Regions from separate parts of the Staphylococcus carnosus genome, predicted to be linked through region 1. Evidence: riboswitches for the same ligand, from Rfam matches in the RefSeq annotation. Region 1 holds a riboswitch; each other region holds the start of a gene.
The links. Region 1 has a riboswitch for thiamine pyrophosphate ahead of DYE31_RS00970 (3-oxoacyl-ACP reductase). Riboswitches for the same ligand answer to the same signal wherever they lie in the genome.

Region 1 (3,213 bases):
ACTCAGTGCAGTCTTGTTGAACGAAAAAACTTAATTGTTTTAATGCTGTTTCAATCGGTAACTTATCATCTAAAGCTGCTTTCTTTTCTAAAGCTTCTTCATGAGTTTTACCAACATAAGTGACTAAACCTGGAAAGATTTTAAGACTCCGGTCAGTGTCGTCTTGTTTAGCAATTTCAGCATCCATGCGCTTTCTGAAATTTCTCGCTTGTTTAATATTCCATGAAACAGAATAAACTGCATCTGCATATTTAACTGCTAGAGCTACACCTTGTTTTGAAGCGCCAGCTTGCATTGAGACAGGTTTGCCTTGTGGACTGCTTGGCGTGGAAAGAGGGCCTTTTACTGCGAAATTAACTCCTTTATGATTAAAAGGCTGAATCTTTTCAGAATCGACCAACTTATTTGCTTCACGATTATGTTTAAAATCTTTTGGATGCCATGATTCAAAAGCAGCATTCATTACATCTGCAAATTCATCTGCAATAGCGTATCTTTCATCATGATTCGGCAACTCTGTCATTCCGTGATTTTTGGCTTCAAGATCTGTCATTGAAGTGACTAAATTCCATCCAACACGTCCACCAGAAATATGGTCGAGACTTAATAATTGTCTTGCAGCTGTATAAGGATTAGAAAATGTACTTGAAATTGTTGAAACCAAGCCGACATGGTTTGTTACTTGTGAAATAGCTGTCAAATTGACAATTGGATCAAACCAAAATGCGGGCATTGTTGTATCATCTTTAGCAGGAAAAGACTGATTATCAGCAAAAAAGACGGCATCAAATAAACCGCGTTCTGCAGTTTGTGCTAACTCTTGATAGTAAGCAATATCTCCAATACGTTCTATACTTGAATCAGGCATGAGCCATGCTGCTTGGTGATGACCAGAACCAAAAATAAGAATACCGATATGCAGTTGTTTATCTTTCTGCTCGGACATTACTTTTCACCTCGGATTAATTATTTTAAAAGAATAATAAAGAGGGAGAATAAGCTCTCCCTAATAAATTTGGTCTATAGAAAAATGTGATTTCGAAAGCACATTCTTAATTCATCGTTAAACCACCATCTACTGTGATGTTTTGTCCAGTAATACCTTTAGCTTATTCTGATACAAGATAAGCTACCGTATTGGCAACATCTTTAGGTGTTGTCACTTTTTTCAAAGGTGTAGATTGTGCAATTAAATCAAAAACTTCTGGTGTAGTTACAGCACTTGCATCTGTTGTTTTCAAAAGTCCTCCTGAAACAACATTTGCTGTAATACCATATTGTCCTAATTCAGCTGCGATATTGCGTGTGAAGCCGATTAAAGCAGCTTTTGCAGTAGTGTACTCATGGTATGGAACAACAGGATTTTGATAAAGGTTAGTTCCAATGCTTACAATGCTTCCGCTTTGATGTTCAATAAATTGAGGAACGACGCTTTGAACAACATTGAAAGCTGCTTTTAATGTGCCGTCAATTTGTTGTTGGTAGTCTTCCCAACTCATATCAGGGAAAGCTTTTTGTGCTGTTGGATCAAATTTAAATCCAACAAGTGCATTATTGACGACCGCATCAATTTGACCAAACTTCTCAGTTCCTTCTTTTACTAATTGGTCTACTTCTTTGCGATTAGTTACATCTGCTTGCAATGCAATAGCTTTTTCATTTCCAATTTCTTGCGCGAGTTGTTCAGCAGCTTCTTTACTTTGGTTATAATCGATGATGATGTTGAAACCTTGTTCAGCAAGCGTTTTGCTGATTACTTGACCTAGCCCGCGTGCACCGCCTGTTACGAGTACTGTTCTTGCCATATTCATCCGCTCCCTTTTTCTATAAATGAACATAAAAAATACGCATGATTACTAAAATCAGCGTAGGCAGAGAGCAGTCTGCACTCTGTATAAAAACAAATCAGAACATACTGCGGTTATCTCACACTTTCCTACGCTAGTTTCAGCTAGATCAGGTTCAAAGGGTCTGAGGAAATCCTCATCTCAGTTTAAAAAACACCCCTAGTGCGTATTGTTTTGTTACTTTCAATGTAGCTTGATTTTGTAAGCGTGTCAAGAAAGGCTATAACTAACATTTGAAGCGTGAAAACAAGATAGTGAAAGTGTTATGATAGAAAAGAATTCTAGCAGATAATTTTAGATGAATGGAGGGATTTGAATGTTCTGGTTAGGAATGTCATTCCCAATCTTGGCAGTAGGTTTCATTGTGATGGCTGTGCGTGAAGAAAAGAAACGTAAAGCAAAACAAAAAGAAAAACAAGCAAAATGGGAAGCAGAAAAAGCTCATGAAAACGGTGAGCCGTCAGATGAATCTGCAAATCATCATTCGAATGCCGAGAAAGAAGTTAAACATTAATTGGATATATAAGAGAAAGGCTAGCTGTACGGCTAGCCTTTTTGTTTGTGATTGAAGTTGTAAAGTTTGATTTCGGTAAGTGCAATAATCGAACCAACGCCTATTAAGTATATTAAAATTTGTAACCAAAATGAGATGAGCATAGGCGAAATCATCAAATCAAATAAAAACCAAATAAAACCTATTATTAAAAGTGTAAGATGGATTCGATTGAAAATTTGTTGAAAAGATTTTTGAGCAAAAGTCCATGCTTCTGATGACTTCAAAGATGATGGTGTACGATACCCGATTAGCATATTGCGTTGATTTACAATATCTTTGTCGATGAAACGAAAAATTAAGCACTTGATGGCTAGGACTAGTAACGTGATGCCGAATAATAACATGATGAAATCCTCTTTCTTATATTTATTCTAAATATAAAGTAAAAAGAAAAATAATACAATATGTATCGTATTTTTTGGTTAGTGCTTAAAATATACATTTAACTATTAATATCAGTTTTCTTAATAGAAATAGAGAAATAAATCAATGTCATTAATATAAGAAGTGCGATTGCAATGTAAATACTAGCTTGTGCATAGTTAAGTAGTAATCCGAATATTAAAAAAGACAATGGCATAAGTGATTGTACTATCGATTGGTTTAGAGAAAGGATACGTCCTTTAAACTCTTCTTTTATAAAGTTTTGCATATAAATAGAATAAGGAATATTCACTAATGGCAACGATAAACCAATGATAAGGTAGACACTAAATAAAGTGATAAAACCGATAGTTGCAGTAACATTAAATAATAATGCAATGCCTAAAATTAATACTGCAATAAACTGCATTAAGACAGCAGCTTGAG
Region 2 (3,213 bases), 260 kb from region 1:
GACATCTGTACCAGAAGCTTCAATCGCTTTTGTTTGAATTTCTTCATTATCAAATTTACCAGTTCCTAATAATAATCTTGATTCCATTTCATATGGTCCTATTTTCAACATCTTATCCGCCTCCAACAAATTCTAATAGTTCTAATCGATCATCTTCACGTACAATTTGATTTTTGAAATCGTCGCGTTGAATTAAATTTTGATTATGTTCTGCAATGACACGTTTTGGATCTAGCTCTAGTGATTCCAAAATGTTTTGGATACTGAGTTCTTCATCAAACGTAAATGGATCGCCATTAATGATGCACTTCATGTTTTTCCCTCCTTAATTTAAAAGGTGCTAATTCTTCTGGTCGTTCATCTGTTTTCAACCATTCTGCCATCAGCTCTCCGATAATCGGTGACAGCAAGATGCCATTACGATAATGACCCGTGATTACCCAAAGACCAGGATTCGTTTCATCCATAATCGGTTGTTCGCCTTGTGTCCATGGTCGTACACCTGACCAATACTTTATTTCACGACTGCTTGCAAGTTCCGGAACACGTTCAATCGCTTCTCGCAATAGCCATTCTTTACCTTCAGTACTAACACCTACGGAATAATTATCGAAGTAACTTGTAGCGCCGATTAAAAAACGATTCGGCGGTTTAGGCACAATATAGCAACCGTTAGTCATAAACAGTGTTTGTTTTAAATCTAAATCTTCATTTTCTACTAGTAAGACTTCGCCTTTGACTCCGCTGACTCTTTCTTGTATTTCAGAATCGGGTGCTAAAAATCCTGCCCAAGCTCCTGCAGCAACTACCACTTTCTCAGCTGTTAATTCACTCATTTCATTTTCATGTTTAATCGAAACGGTATAATGATGATCTTCATGTTTTATATTTTCTACATTGGTATGATTAAAACGTATTACTGCACCATCTGATTTTAGCGAAGCATGTAAGGCTTTTGTATAATGATTGGCATTAATTTGATGGTCATGGGGCACAAACATCATGGCTTCAGAACTTTTGACCAAGTAATGCGTCAATTCACCTAAATCTGTATTACTTAAATCTTGAACATCGTCATCATGTTGATGCAAAAATTCATATTGCTGATGCAAAGCATCTATGTCTTTTTCGTTTGTCGCAATTTTGATAAGTCCGTTTTGCTGATATTGGATGTCGATACCAGTTTCTTTTTCTAAGGCTATGCTTAAATCATTAAATTTTTCTCGTGATTTTAAAGCAAGCCGGAATAAAGGACTGTCTTCTTTAAATTCATTTTGTGCACCTAGCATACCTCCGGCTTTATAAGAAGCATGCTGTCCTTCAATATCACGATCAATTAATGCAATTTGCATACCGCTATCTTTTAAGTGACGGGCAATTGACATTCCAATTACACCTGCACCGACTATAATTAAATCAAACATTTTTTACTCAGCCTCCTTTGCTGAACGAATGGTCTCTAAATCCTGTTCTCTGAAATATGATATTGCAGCAATGCCTGAAAATTCTTTTGGTACAAGATTTAATGTGTCTGCATTTATGCCACCTAATGCAATAACTGGAATATTGACATTTAATACTGACTCGATTTCAGAATTTGTCCTTGGTGCTTTTCCTGGTTTGGATTTAGTTTTGAAAAGATGGCCGAACAGGATATAGTCCAAGTTATGTGCTTTAGCTGTTTGAGCATTTTGGGTGTTATGTGAAGACATACTGACACAAACATCAGGGTGTTCTGCTTTATAGTTGTACGCACGTTCATCTCCTTCACGAAAATGAATGGCATTCAAACTAAGTTTTTGTAGTAAGTCGGTGTCGGTATGGATTGTAATTTTGTCTTTAGGAAAACCTGCTTGAATTAAATTTTCTATGAACTTTGTTAATTCATCTTGTTCCATTGGCGTTCTGAAAATCAATGTATCAATCACTGATTCGATTTCTATATAGTGTATTAAATCTTGTTGGGTTAATACGCGATAGGGCGTTATCGCAACATACATATTAAATACCTTCTTCGATTTAGCCACAAAAAAAGCGCTGTTTCCATATAGGAAAACAGCGCATCAAAAAGTGCAATACGCCACTTTCCTACGCCAGTATGAACTGGATCAGGTTCCAAGAATTTTCTCATCACTATGAGAATCTCAGCCTGTATGAACAGGCACTTCCAGTGGACTTATTGTTATTTTTTCTTTGTTAAGTAATGCGAGAAAGTGCACTAACAAATCGTGTAGCGAAGTATTAATGCAATATATTCATAATCTTAAACCGCATCACCATTACTTTACAAAATCATCATAAAGGAAGTAAGAAGAAAAAGCAACAGGTAAAGAGAAGAGAGTTTATCAAGATAATTTAAATTTTGAAATAGATTGTATTATCTTTCTTTTAAAAGTAAAATGAACTTAGCATTCAATACAACATAATTCATTACTAAATTAATAATAAGGGGCAAATTAAAGATGAAAGTTAAAAGTTTTAAAGTAGGAATGTCAGCAGTTTGTGCTGTTGTTGGTTTTTCATTTTCAGGAATGAGTGGGGAAGAAGCGCATGCGGCTGGAGACTATTACTATAATGGGATGGCAAGCAACAATGAGGCGACAGCTTATCCGAAAGCTAAGAAAATCTCAAATAGCAGCTTAGACATTCATCATATTTCAAATACAATGAATACGAAATATAAAGCGGTAGGAAGAGTAAGTAATAAAGATGGTTGGAAAGGTTTAGGTAAAGACAGTATGGGAACTGGTACAGTTATCGGCAACTATACTTTCATTACTAATGCACATGTGATTGATACTGCGAAAGGTTCTGCAGCTAATCCCAAATATATTTCATTCGATATGGCAAGAGATGGATCTAGAAAACCTTATACTTTTCATGCTACAAAAGTCGTGAAAGTACCGAATGCAGATGTTGCTTTAGTATATACAAAAGAAAAGATGTCTCAGTATGCAACACCATTAAAACTAGCTTCAAACGCACAAATTAATGGACTGAAATATAACACGAAATTATATTCTGTAGGTTACCCTTGGCAGAATGGTGACAATACAAAGACACATTGGAGCAGTTACCGCTTCATCCAAAAATCTTCTAACGGCACTGAATTACAAACGAAAGATAAATTCCGTGCAGGTGCATCAGGTTCACTGATGGTCAACGGCAATTATCAAATCTTCGGTTTACGAACATACGGCTATAATTTATGGG
Region 3 (3,213 bases), 1.6 Mb from region 1:
AACGACGTTTTTGACCCATTGAAAGTTCAAACGGATGATGATTACGTACAGCTTCTAAATTCAGCATTTTAATGAGTTTCTCAGTTTCTTCTTTTGCATGATCGCCACTAAAGTTAATGAAAATTTCTTCATAGACAGAGTTTGTTATGAATTGTAATTCTGGGTTTTGATAAACCAAATACATATGCTGAGCAGCTTCTTTAATTTTGTGTAAACGCTGACCACGATAAGACATTTTGCCGTGATATTTAATCAACTGCATCATAGACTCTAATAAAGTTGTTTTACCAGAGCCATTTTTTCCAGTTATAGTAATCCATTCGCCAGCTCCAATTTCCAATTCTGGTATCTGAATTAATGATTTTTTGCCACGAATAATTTCACCATCACGAAATTGAAAATTAGTTTGGATTTCAGTATCGGAACTTAAAGTGCTCTTAGGTGCATAATCCCAAGCATGTGGGTGCCATACACCGTACTCAGTCAGTAACGCTTCATGTTGGCTCAAGATGACTTCAGGCGTATCATCAGCAATAATTTCGCCATTGTAATTCATTAAAATTACTCGGTCGATATGTTCCCAAATATGTTCAACTTTGTGTTCGACAATCAATACAGTTTGATCTTGCCACATATCTTTAATGTGATTCCATAAATCTTCTGTAGCATCTACATCTAACATTGCTGTCGGTTCATCTAAGAAGAGAGTATGTGCTTCTTGCAATACAGTTTCGGCAATCGCCAGTTTTTGTTTCATACCGCCGCTTAGCTTTTGCACAGTTTGTTTAGGTCCCACATCTAAATCGACTGAAGCTAGGGCATTTAAAATTAATTGGTCCATTTCTTTACGAGGAACTTGTTTATTTTCTAATACAAAAGCAAGTTCTTCATAAACTTTAGGCATACAAAATTGAGTGTCAGGATCTTGGAAAATAACACCACTATTTAAATCAACTTCCAAATCATCGTATTTCATTGGTAATTCTATTAAATTAGGAACGATTCCGCTTAGTACATTTAATAATGTACTTTTTCCGCATCCTGATGGTCCCAATAATAAGACTTTTTGTTTATCCTTTATTTCTATATTTAAGCCATCAAATATTTTATCAGGTGCATTTGGATATTTGAGTCGTAAGTTTTTTGCGCGTAACAAAGTAATATCTCCTTACAAATTATCGTAATCTTTTTGAGAAGCTGGTCTAAATAATTTCGTAACACCAGTTTTATCGAGTGCTTTAACTAAGTAATAAGGGAAAAGACCTGCAAGTACAATACCGCTGATACAACGGAAGAATACATATAGGAACAAGTTCCATCCTGCAACTTCACCTAGATAACCATAGTAGTAGTCAATAGGGAAAGTAACTAATGCAGCAGCTAAACCAGCAAGCATTGCAACCATTATAGTACGTGATTTATAACGGAAAATCGCAAAAATAATTTCACAAGCTAAACCTTGCAATAATCCATAAACTATTGTTGCAATATCAAATCGTCCCATAACAATTGTTTCACCCGCACCAGCTGCAAATTCAGCGAGTAGTGCAATACCAGGTTTAGGGATAATCAAGTAAGCTACGACTGCAGCAGCAAACCACATACCATAAGAAAGTTCTTCAAGATGTAATCCAGTCACTTGCATCGCTTTGTACACTAAATTCCAAATGTTATAAATGATAGCGAAAACAACTGCAATTAATACAGTTACCAAGATGTCTGAAAGTTTAAGTCCTTTTGACACAAGTAATAATTCCTCCTATAAAATAAAAAAACACACAAACTTGTCTAGCAAGCTGCGTGAAATAGGCATCGGAACAAACCGGCATAGCCCTTATTATATTGCCGGCAGACATCCTACACTTTCCTACGCTAGTCTAAGCTAGATCAGGTTCGAAGGGTTTGAAGCAAAACTGCTTCATCTCAGTTACGAAACACCCCTAGTGCTTTCTATATTGATTTATAATAAATGTATGCTTTTTATACAGGATTGTCAAGATGATTTCAGGTACGTTCAATCTTTGTATTGCAATATCTTCAAACGATTTTACTTAAAAAGCATTTTCAGTATTAAATAGGGTATTAACCGATTGAGAGTAGACATCAATTCCTTTATACTATGTACTACCATAGAATGATTTATTACATTCACTAAAGACACAACACTTATGTTCCTATATAATAACTATGAGGTGAAAAACATGTCGTATTTAAAGAAGCACGCTGAGATCATTTTTAGTTTGATTATTGGCATTGTTTCACTTTTCATTGGAATCATAATTTTATTGAATTTATCATTTATTCATAAGCTTGCTAAGGGGAGCAAAGTCGATATACATATTTATAATGTGTGGGATTTTATCAATGCATTCTTCGGAGAAATCATCCGGATAATGAGTCGATTTATCGGGCAGTTCCCAGTATTTAGTGCCATATTCATTATTGTATTTGGTATCGCATTATTATGGATTGGTTATTTGTTGTTCATGACAACAAAATACGATTATGATATTTCAATATTCTTCCTGATTATAGGGATTTTATTCTTTATTATTACAATTATCTTAATGACACAAGTATATGGCTTTGCAGCAATTATTTTTGTTGTACCATTTATAGTGCATACAGGATATATTGTCTATAAAGATGAACTTAACCATAATCATAGAAAAGAACATTATTTGTGGATAATTTCTGCATATGGAGTCAGTTATTTAATCACACAAATTGCATTGTATGGACGTATTGAAAGTCATGAAATTGCGATGATAGATATTTTAAGTGTAAATGCATTCTTTATTGTAATGTGGATTCTTGCACAAATATCAATATGGAATTTCCTTTTCCTTAGAAGATCTTTACCGCTTACGAAAGCAGAATTAGGCGAAGAAATGGAATATTCTCGTACGGATAAAAATGGTGCAATGAGTCAAACGAAAGAACAATTCCGTGAATTTCAAGAACGTACTCAAGAATTCACTTATCGCACAAGACGCAGCATTGATTTAGAAAAAATGAGAAACAAGCGCGATAAATTTAAAAACTCAATAAAAGAAAAAATTGATATACAAGACGATGATATTCCTAACTGGATGAAACGTCCGAAATGGATTAAGCCAGGAATCGTTGAATTGATTTGCGGTATCATTTTATTTCTATTTACACTGTTAGAATTAAATAACAGAAATGCATTATTTGCTTCTGGTGAATGGG
Region 4 (3,213 bases), 730 kb from region 1:
TGTGGTGCTTCACTCATAGTTGGACTGGCACCTAGGCTTAACAAGCCATTTGCTGTGAAATTTTTTACTACATCATTGGTATAACAAATGACTAACGGGTGTTCAGTTCTAATTTGGTCTAAAATTTTATTCATCGTCTAACCCTACTTTCTTCATATACGCAAAATGATTAACTGGGCCTCTTCCTTGGCCAATTTCAGGAGTATATTTAATGCTTAAAGCAATAAAGTCTTTTGCTTTTTTAACAGCTTCATAAATTGTTTTTCCTTTAGCTAATTCGGCAGTAATAACTGCTGAAAAAGTACAACCTGTTCCATGAGTGTGTTTTGTATCATAGCGTTCACTTTCAAATACCTCTAAGCCATCTTTTGTAAATAGATAATCTTTGGCAATATTTTTATCTTCAATATGACCGCCTTTTATGACTACACCTTTACTGCCTATTTCATTAATAAAGATATCACCTGCTTTTTTGATTGCTTCTTCAGTATCAAGTTTGAAACCTACAATTTCTTCAGCTTCTGGTAAATTCGGAGTGGCAACATCAGCAAGCGGCAATAATATTTCTTGCAATGCATGTTTTCCAGCATCATCCATTAATGAATCTCCACTTTTAGCAAGCATAACAGGATCTATCACATATGGAATATCTGGATATTTTTCTAAATAACTGCGAATCAATTCCATCATTTCTTTTGTTGCAATCATACCCGTTTTAATTGCTTGAGGTAATTCATCATCAAAAATACTATCTAATTGTTCTTTTAACCACGTAATATCTAAATTATGAATATGTTGCACCCCTTTTGTATTTTGGGCAACAATGCTTGTAATAGCTGCCATCCCATATACACCACAAGCATGAAATGATTTCAAATCTGCCATGACACCTGCACCGCCTGTAGGGTCTGTACCAGCAATTGTTAAAGCTATTTTAGGTTTGTTCATACTCTCTCTCCTCCAAATTGCCATTTTTCACTTGTATAAGCCATGTTGAAAAAGTTCAATTCGTGCACTGTACTTTGCAAGTAATTTTCTCGCACTTCATTTTTTTCAGTTTCAGACATATTTGCAGTTAATTGATTCATTAAATCATCTAATACTTCAATCAACGGATCCATTTCTGTGTTATAAAACTCAAACCACTTTGCTAAAATCGAGGATTTATTTAAATTCGGATCTTTCATTGCACGCTTTGCAATCATCGCATAAACATATGGACATGGTGCCATTGCAGCAATTGCATACGCTGCGTTTTCATGCGCATATACGTTGTAGTACATATGTTTAATATAATGGTCACCACTAGGCGGCCAAACCTTTTTTTGTACGATTTCATTATAGTTTTCACCAATATAATCAGCCATATATTCATGTGCTTCTACTTCACCATTTACTATAAATTGAATTTGATCAACTAAAAAACGCACACTTTCTAAATCTGGCATTATTGGTATTAATAATGCATAGATATTTGCAAACTCTCTTAAATAAGAAGCATCTGCACGTAAATACTGACGTAAGGCTTCTTTTTTAATGTCCCCTTTTAAAAGTTCTTGAATAAAATGATCTTGATAAATTTCATCAATAATCGGTTGTGCATCTCTCTCTAATGTTTCTGCAAAATTCATTCCTAAATCCTCCAATAAAAAAACTGCAAACCTTCATAGGATTGCAGTTTAATATTTAGAATATTTATTCTGAATATACTACTTTCCTACGTTGGTACGAACCAAATCAGGTTATAAGGGTCTAGTCAAACTATCTCAGCCAAAAGGCGCCCCTAGCAATTTTATAAAGTTTAGTTTTTAATACAATTTAAATGTATCAAACCCCTTTGTGTTATGCAATATTAAAGGGTTGAAAACAAAAAAGCCGAGACAAAAGTCTCGACTAAAGTTTAAATATTAATATGCCCAGTGTCCTGCACCGTTACCATTATCCCAAAGAGTAAGCGCTGCTTGGTCTTGAATATATTCTGGAGCACTAGCTGGGTTTACGCCTCTCCAACCTGCTGGAGCTACTGCATCCCAAGTAGATTGTAAGAATTGGTATTTACCTGCCGCACCTGAATCAGGGTTGATTGCATGGATATCTCCACGAGATTCACGGTATACAATTGCTTGTAATGCTGCTGGAATATTTCCATAGCTACCTGAATTTGATGCTGTATAAGATTGTCTAGGTGCAGTATAACTAGTTGATTGTGTGTTATAGCTGTAATTTGCATTATTGTATGATTGTGTTTGTTGTGTATTATAAGTTTGTGTTTGTTGTGCTACTGGAGCTGCTTGTTTTTGAACTGAAACTGCTTTAGAAGTTGATTGAACTGGTTGTTGAACAGTTCCAACTGCTGCGTAACTCCACTCCCAAAGGGTGTTGATTTAATTCTGCAGGATTATTTAATGCTGTTTCTACTAATTTAGCTTGTTCTGTTGTATTTAACTCAGCCGCATCCGCATTATGTGATGCCACTCCTGTTGCTAAAAATGCTGCTGCCGCTACTGATGATGTCACTAAAAGTTTCTTCATTTAATTAAAATCCTCCTATAAGGTAATTACATATATGATTTATTCGCTGTATTTATAATAGCATTTAGCACAATAACATAGGTTACAATAATATAAACGTTTTGTTTCATTCGTTACATATGTATTACAAAAAGCGGATTCCACTCTTAGAATAAGAACGGAGTCCGCTTTTTGGATGTAAATTATTAAGTTAAATTTACTTTTAAAAAGTAATCGGCTTACCACCAACCGTGAGATGCACGGAAAGCAGTTGCGTTTGAAAGTGAACCATAACGTGAGTTTGCATAATTGATCATACCTTTAGTTTGAGCTGAAACTGATCCAGTTCCCCAACCTTCTTTAGTTTGACCAAGGCCCATGTATCCATTTGGACTTACTGCGTTCGGGTTACCACCTGATTCTGGCATTACAATAGTATTCCACATATCTTCAGTCCCACCTGCAGCTAAGAATTGAGCTTTAGTTGAACCGCCAGTTGAAACTGATGCTGTGCTGTAACTACGTGCTGGAGCACTGTAACTTTGTTGTTGTACAGGAGCACTGTAGCTAGTTGTAGTTTGTGTAGTTTGAGTTGTAGTGCTGTATGTTTGAGTTTGTTGTGCTACTGGTGCAGCTTGTTGTGCTGGTGCTGCTTGAGTTGTTGTAGCTTGTGTTGGTTGAGCTGATGCATTAGAACCTGCT

Region 2: linked by a shared signal. The riboswitch ahead of DYE31_RS01990 (thiamine phosphate synthase) and the one ahead of DYE31_RS00970 (3-oxoacyl-ACP reductase) in region 1 are both predicted to bind thiamine pyrophosphate.
Region 3: linked by a shared signal. The riboswitch ahead of DYE31_RS08945 (ECF transporter S component) and the one ahead of DYE31_RS00970 (3-oxoacyl-ACP reductase) in region 1 are both predicted to bind thiamine pyrophosphate.
Region 4: linked by a shared signal. The riboswitch ahead of tenA (thiaminase II) and the one ahead of DYE31_RS00970 (3-oxoacyl-ACP reductase) in region 1 are both predicted to bind thiamine pyrophosphate.

What each region holds. Positions count from the first base shown of each region.
Region 1 is NZ_UHCT01000001.1:219,235-222,447, forward strand. It holds gene DYE31_RS00965 (LLM class flavin-dependent oxidoreductase) at 1-946, opposite strand, end outside; gene DYE31_RS00970 (3-oxoacyl-ACP reductase) at 1,110-1,805, opposite strand; TPP riboswitch at 1,917-2,018, opposite strand; gene DYE31_RS00975 (hypothetical protein) at 2,164-2,361, shown strand; gene DYE31_RS00980 (SdpI family protein) at 2,394-2,747, opposite strand; gene DYE31_RS00985 (MFS transporter) at 2,846-3,213, opposite strand, start outside.
Region 2 is NZ_UHCT01000001.1:475,299-478,511, forward strand. It holds gene DYE31_RS01975 (thiazole synthase) at 1-111, opposite strand, end outside; gene thiS (sulfur carrier protein ThiS) at 113-313, opposite strand; gene thiO (glycine oxidase ThiO) at 297-1,424, opposite strand; gene DYE31_RS01990 (thiamine phosphate synthase) at 1,428-2,000, opposite strand; TPP riboswitch at 2,069-2,179, opposite strand; gene DYE31_RS01995 (trypsin-like serine peptidase) at 2,463-3,213, shown strand, end outside.
Region 3 is NZ_UHCT01000001.1:1,859,643-1,862,855, reverse strand. It holds gene DYE31_RS08950 (ABC transporter ATP-binding protein) at 1-1,156, opposite strand, end outside; gene DYE31_RS08945 (ECF transporter S component) at 1,169-1,744, opposite strand; TPP riboswitch at 1,848-1,952, opposite strand; gene auxA (lipoteichoic acid stability factor AuxA) at 2,202-3,213, shown strand, end outside.
Region 4 is NZ_UHCT01000001.1:946,566-949,778, reverse strand. It holds gene thiM (hydroxyethylthiazole kinase) at 1-134, opposite strand, end outside; gene thiD (bifunctional hydroxymethylpyrimidine kinase/phosphomethylpyrimidine kinase) at 127-948, opposite strand; gene tenA (thiaminase II) at 945-1,631, opposite strand; TPP riboswitch at 1,698-1,795, opposite strand; gene DYE31_RS12890 (transglycosylase family protein) at 1,908-2,084, opposite strand; gene DYE31_RS12885 (hypothetical protein) at 2,314-2,532, opposite strand; gene DYE31_RS04365 (aggregation-promoting factor C-terminal-like domain-containing protein) at 2,751-3,213, opposite strand, start outside.